Regions from separate parts of the Tardiphaga sp. 37S4 genome, predicted to be linked through region 1. Evidence: riboswitches for the same ligand, from Rfam matches in the RefSeq annotation. Region 1 holds a riboswitch; the other holds the start of a gene.

The links. A riboswitch is a leader RNA that binds a small molecule or an ion and turns the genes downstream of it on or off. The one in region 1 is predicted to bind cobalamin.
Region 2: it holds a riboswitch for cobalamin, as region 1 does, so the genes downstream of both, LPB73_RS20395 (ribonucleoside-diphosphate reductase subunit alpha) here and LPB73_RS05035 (TonB-dependent receptor plug domain-containing protein) in region 1, are expected to answer to the same signal.

What each region holds. Positions count from the first base shown of each region.
Region 1 is NZ_CP088008.1:1,054,169-1,057,577, reverse strand. It holds gene LPB73_RS05045 (O-acetylhomoserine aminocarboxypropyltransferase) at 1-158, shown strand, start outside; gene LPB73_RS05040 (alpha/beta fold hydrolase) at 162-950, shown strand; cobalamin riboswitch at 997-1,200, shown strand; gene LPB73_RS05035 (TonB-dependent receptor plug domain-containing protein) at 1,341-3,230, shown strand; gene LPB73_RS05030 (FecCD family ABC transporter permease) at 3,224-3,409, shown strand, end outside.
Region 2 is NZ_CP088008.1:4,293,545-4,296,953, forward strand. It holds gene LPB73_RS20395 (ribonucleoside-diphosphate reductase subunit alpha) at 1-1,526, opposite strand, end outside; cobalamin riboswitch at 1,646-1,860, opposite strand; gene LPB73_RS20400 (hypothetical protein) at 2,050-2,235, shown strand; gene LPB73_RS20405 (GlxA family transcriptional regulator) at 2,242-3,201, opposite strand; gene LPB73_RS20410 (HD domain-containing protein) at 3,374-3,409, shown strand, end outside.

The DNA of each region.
Region 1 (3,409 bases):
TTCATCCCGGAAGCACCACGCATCAGCAGATGGACGCCGAGCAACTCAAGGCCGCCGGTATCGGCGAGGAGCTGATCCGTCTTTCCATCGGCATCGAAGCCGCCGATGACATCATCGATGACCTCGCGCAGGCGCTGCGCATCTCGCAGAAGGGCTGAGCGATGCAACTCACCGTCAACGGTCACGAGACCTATATCGCGAATGGCGGCCGCACGTTCGATCCTTCCCTGCCGGTGGTCGTGATGATCCACGGCGCCGGCTTCGATCACTCGACCTGGGCGCTGCATACGCGCTGGTTCGCGCATCATGGCTTCGCCGTGCTGGCGCCGGATCTGCCCGGCCATGGTCGCTCAAAGGGTGAAGCGCTCACGACCATCGCCGATCTCGCAGACTGGACCGCAGCATTGATCGAGGCTGCAGGCGCAAAGACTGCGCGACTGATCGGCCATTCCATGGGCTCGCTGATCGCGCTGGAGGCTGCAGCGCGGCATCCCGGTAAAGTCACGCGCCTCGATCTGATGGGCACGGCAGGAACGATGACCGTCGGCCCGGATCTGCTCAAGGACGCCGAAGCCAATCAGCATTCCGCCATCGACATGGTGTCGATCTGGGGGCTCGGCTTTCGCGCCGAACTCGGCGGCAGCCTCGCGCCGGGGTTGTGGATGCATAGCGGTGCACAGCGCGTGCTCGAAGCCACAAAGCCGGGCGTGTTGTTCGCCGATCTCAACGCCTGCAATACATACCAGAATGCGCTGACCGCTGCGGGCCAGCTTGAAATCCCGGTCACGCTCATCCTCGGCGAACGGGACATGATGACTCCTGCCAAGGCCGGCAAGACCCTGGCCGCCGCATTGAAAAACGCCCGCACGGTGATTCTGCCGGGTACGGGCCACATGATGATGGTCGAGCGCCCCGACGACGTGCTCGCCGCGCTACAGCACGAGCAATAGAGTCCACAACGCGGTGATGGCTGTTGCACCGCGCGGCGCGCTGTGCTTCCTGTCTGTCGTTATCGGTGCCTCCGCGAGGAGGTGAAACGGGAATGCGGTGCGGGGAAATATCCCCTATGCCGCGGCTGCCCCCGCAACTGTAAGCGGCCATTCCGGGTCCACAAAGCCACTGAATTTGCATCGCAGATTCGGGAAGGCGGACCGGGAGACCACCGCGAGCCAGGAGACCGGCCGGTAACGAGTTTCACACTCGTTCGACGGTGGGTCGACGGAAGGGGTTAAATGACTATCCGGAATTTGGCCGCAGGCACTGCGGCCGTTGTTGTTCTGTCGTGCTCTCACAGTGCTGCGTATGCGCAGTCCAGTGCCGAGCAGCTCTCCGAAATCGTAGTGACGGCGGACAGAGCACCCGAACAACTCAATCGCACTGGCAGTTCGATCAGCGTGGTGTCAGGCGAGACCATTGCGACCAGCAATCCCGGCTCGCTGGTCGATGCGCTGCGCACCGTGCCTGGTCTTGACATCACCGAAACCGGCGGCCCAGGCGGCACCACCAATGTCCGCTTGCGCGGCGGCAACACCGGCCAGACGCTGGTGATGATCGACGGCATCCGCGTCAACGATCCCACGGCGGCGTCCGGCGATTTCGAATTCGCCATGTTCACGCCTTCGGCGATGGAGCGCATCGAAGTCCTGAAGGGCCCGCAGAGCGCACTCTATGGATCAGACGCCATGGGCGGCGTGATCAATATCATTACCAAGAAGGGCTCTGGCCCTGCGCAAGTTAACGTACGCACCGAAGCCGGCAGCTATGGCACTGTCATGACGCAGGGATCGCTGACCGGCTCCAACGGTCCGTGGTCCTATGCCTTCACCGGCGGCGGCCAGCACTCGAACGGTTTCTCGCGCTTCGGCTATCGCATCCCTCAGTTTGAAGCGCTGTACCCCAATCTCGAACGCGACGGCTTTGATCGCGTCGGCGGATCGGCCAGGATCGGCTACGATGCCGGCGAAGGCATCCGGCTGGAATCCGGCTTCGTGTCATCCTTCACGCGAGCCGCCTATGACGGCACTTTCAGTCCGACGTCGAGAGCCGTGCAGCTTCCCGACACGCCTTCAAATGTCACGCGCCTGCTGCAAACCGTTTACGGCCGCGTCTCACTGGATTCATTCGGCGGCATTCTCACGCATAGTGTCACCGTGTCGAACACGCATACCGAGCGTTCGAACTATGACGTAACCTATCGCACCAACATGCTGCCGCAGAACACCACGACCAATATTCTCGACTACAATGGTGACAGCCTCGGCGCAGAATATCAGGCAAACCTGAAGCTCGGCGCATTTGGCTCGCTGATCTACGGCGCCAAGACGCAGAGCGAGACAGCCAAGACCTACACGACCGCCATCCTGCCGATACCGGCCGCTATCACACCCGCGCTGGCGAAACGCCAAGATACCAATTCGATCTTCGCGCTGTGGTCGGTCCCCGTAGGCGAACGTCTCAACATCACATTGGGCGGCCGCGTGGACGACGTCGTGGATGTCGGGCGCTTCGAGACATGGCGTGCCACGGCCGCCTATACGATTACAGAAACCAGCACTAAGTTCCACGCCAGCGCAGGTACCGGCGCGAAGGCACCGACACTGTTCCAGCTGTATTCAACGGCAAACGGCACGCCGACGCTCAGCCCGGAGCAAAGCTTCGGCTACGACGCCGGCGTCGATCAGAGCCTTTTCAACGGCCGCGTGGTGGTCTCGCTGACGGGCTTCTCGAACGACTACAGCAATCTGATCAACTTCGTGACGCCGACGGGAAGCCCCGGTTCGTGTCCCGTTGCCCAAACCACAGGCTGCTACATCAACGTCGCACGCGCCGAAACGAATGGTCTCGAAGTTGGTGCCAATGTGGACGTTATTCCAGGCCTGATGAAGTTCAACGCAGCCTACACCTACCTGCACGCGCAAGATCTCGGCAATGATACAGTGCTGGCACGTCGGCCGAAGAACTTCGCCCGCTTCGCACTCACGATCACCCCGACCGACAAGTGGATGATCGAGCCGCGTGTCACCACGGTGTCGAAGCGCTTCAGCAGTGCCAATCAGGTCGGTCAGGTGGATGCCTATACCCGCGTCGATCTCTATACCGAGTACAAGATCGATGCGAACTGGAAGGTCTTCGCCCGCGGCGAGAACATCCTGAATGAGCATTATCAGGAAGTGCTGAACTTCGGCACCACGGGGCCTGCGGCTTACGCAGGCTTCAACGCCACATGGTGAGCATAGCGCCAGCAGCACGGCGCCGGACGATCGCGACCATCGCGCTCGTCGGCCTCGTCACGCTGCTGGCACTGGGCTCGCTCGGCACGGGACCTGTCAAACTCTCGCCGCTGACGGTGCTCGATGCACTGTTCGGCGGCGGCAGCGACGTGCAGCAGATCATCGTGCGCGAAATCCGC
Region 2 (3,409 bases), 2.9 Mb from region 1:
AGCGTCCATTCACCGTCGGCTTCGACGCGCTGCATGAACAGATCCGGCACCCAGTTAGCGGTGTTCATGTCGTGGGTGCGACGGCGGTCATCGCCGGTGTTCTTGCGGAGATCGAGAAACTCCTCGATGTCGATGTGCCAGGTTTCCAAGTAGGCGCAGACCGCACCCTTGCGCTTGCCGCCCTGGTTGACGGCAATGGCCGTATCGTTGGCGACCTTCAGGAACGGCACCACGCCCTGGCTCTCGCCATTGGTGCCCTTGATATGCGCGCCGAGACCGCGCACGCGCGTCCAGTCATTGCCGAGACCGCCGGAATATTTCGCCAGCAGTGCATTGTCCTTCACCGACTTGAAGATGCCGTCGAGATCGTCCGCCACCGTGGTGAGGAAGCAGGACGACAGCTGCGGCCGCTGCGTACCCGAATTGAACAACGTCGGCGTCGAGGCCATGAAGTCGAACGACGACAACAGATTGTAAAATTCGATGGCGCGGGCTTCGCGGTCGATCTCGCGCAGCGCGAGGCCCATGGCAACGCGCATGAAGAAGGCCTGCGGCAGTTCGATGCGATTGCCCTGCACATGCAGGAAGTAGCGGTCATAGAGCGTCTGCAATCCCAGGAACTGGAACTGAAGGTCCCCTTCCGGCTTTAGCGCGGCGGCTATGCGCTTGAGATCGAAGCGCGCGAGTTCGGGATCGAGCAGCTCGGCCGCAATGCCGGTCTTGATACAGGCGCCGAAATATTCGGCGTAGCGCGTGGTCATGTCGGCCTGCGACGCGTTGGTCGGAGAGCCGTGCACAAAGGACAGGACTTCGGTGCGCAGTTTGTCGAGCAGCAGGCGGGCGCTGACAAAGGTGTAGTTCGGCTCCTGCTCCACCAGCGTGCGCGCGGCCATGATGCCGGCCAGTGCCAGCTCATCCAGCGTGATGCCGTCATAGAGATTGCGGCGGGTTTCCTCCAGCACCGGGGCGGCATCGACGCCATCAAGGCCGGCGCAGGCCTCGTTGACGATCAGCGCGAGACGCGCCGAATCGAGCGGGGCGCGGGTGCCGTTGGTGAGCGTGACATGCAGCACCGGTGCGGTGGAGACGAGCGCCGGCCTGGCGGCCAGTTCCTCCGCGCGGGTGCGAGCGCGCTCCTCGCGGTACAGCACATAGGCGCGGGCCACCTTGTGGTGCTCGCTGCGCATCAGCGCCAGTTCGACCTGATCCTGGACGTCCTCGATATGGAAGGTGCGGCCTTCACCGACGCGGCGAGTCAGCGCCGCCACGACTTCGCCGGTCAGCTGTTCCACCGCCTCATGGACGCGGCGCGAGGCCGCTGCCGTGTGGCCCTCGACGGCCAGAAAGGCCTTGGTCATCGCGACGGAAATCTTGCTGCCGTCGAAGGGAGATACGGTGCCGTTGCGCCGGATGATCTGCATCGAGGGTTCGCGCGCAGGCGCAGCGAGCGTTTCCGGCGACAGTTGAATCAGCGGCGCATGAGCCGCATCGCGTCCGTTGGACAAAACAGAAGATGAAGTAGGCATCGGCAAGACCCCGTGTGATGCATCAAGCAATGGGGGCTGGGGCCGAAAGGACGCTGCAAAATACACGGCGGAGATCCGCCGGCATTGCCTGCAAGCGACCGCTGGGACACCCCGCCCATGGACGTTCTGGTGTCGCGGCAGGTCTCCTGGCTCGCAGGTCAATGTCTGTTTCAGCCTTCCCGATGCTTGCGCATCAGTGACTTCAATCGAAACAGACTCACTGCTTACAGTTGCGGGGGCAGCGCCGGAATATGACGAAAAACAACGTCTTTACCGGCTTCCCTCTTAGCCACCAAGTCTTGCGACAGGGCGGACCGTGACATCTACATTTGGTGTGACCCGCGGTGTAGTGTCAAGCGGGCATTGGAGCCGAACGCAACAAATTCGGTAGGGCTGTTGGTTCAGTGGACAACCGCTTGCGTGGCGGAAACCGCGGGGTCGTTGGCGGTTTCTGCACGATGCGATTCGTTGCCGCCGAGCACCGCGAAGCGCAGAACATCGTGATCAACCGATGGAGGATGCGATGCGCGACCTGATGACGACCACTGAAAGGATCAACTTCAACGCTTTCGTGGGGCACGCAGGCGCGGTCACGGCGTTCGAGACGACGGATCAGATCGCCCGGCGCCGCCTCGACGAGATGCTGAACGAAGCGCTGATGGACAGCTTTCCTGCGAGTGATCCGATTTCTTCGCTGCAGCTCGCCTGAGCAGAATCAGACCGCGCGAAAGCTGGCCCGATAGTGGCTGGGCGTCAGGCCCAGGCGTCGCACGAAGACCTGACGCATATGTTCGGCGGTGGTGAAACCGGATTCATAAGCCACCACCTTGAGCGGCAGATCGCTGCCTTCGAGACGATTACGCGCCGTGTCGATCCGGGCGCCCTCGACAAAATCTGCCGGCGTCATCTTTGTTTCCTGCTTGAATGTCCGCGCGAAGGTGCGCGCGCTCATGCCCGCCACATCGGCCAGTTCATCCACGCTGTGTGCGTCACGCAGATGCGCCATCACATGGGCATGGACTCGCGCGATCGGCGAGTCCGGCTCGGCCGGCGGTACCAGATACGGACTGAATTGCGACTGGCCACCCTGGCGCTGCGCCACCACGACCAGACGCTTGGCCACAGCCAACGCAACGTCCGCGCCATGATCTTCCTGGACCAGCGCGAGACCCAGATCGATGCCTGCGGTGACGCCGGCTGACGTCACCAGCGCACCGTCACGACTGTAGATGCGATCGAACTCCACATGCGCTTTGGGAAAACGCAGCGCCAATAGCGGCGCGTTCTGCCAGTGCGTCGTCACCGTCTTGTCGTCAAGCAAGCCTGCATGGCCGAGCGCGAATGCCCCGGTGCAGACCGAGCCATAACGCTCCGCATGGAGCGCCGCATTGGCCAGCCACTCTGTAAGCTGCGGATCCGCCTCTGCCGTCGGCAGCCCAGGCCCGCCGGCCACCAGAACCAGATCCCAGGGTTTGTTCGCATCACTGAACGCCAGATCGGCGGATATCCGCAAACCGTTCGATGCACGTAGCGGCGCGCAGTCTGCAGCGACAAGTGTGATGTCGTAGCCGTCGCCCGGCGCGACGAAGCCATTGGCCTCCATGAACACATCGAGCGGACCGGCTACGTCCAGCGACTGGACGCTCGGAAAGATCGCAAGAGCAACAGTCTTCATGGTGATGCTTCATTCCATCGATGGCAGTGAACCCAAGCGTTACGGAACAGATAGTCGCCTTCCGGCAGGAAATCACGGGCGAATGGCAGCTTTGCAGGGCGCGGCGTGATTGCGAGGACACCGCCCGCCGGCGACAACGGACGCATCACAACAACCCTGCAAGGAGCATCTCATGAGCAAAACGATTGCCGGCATCAAAGTGCCCGAC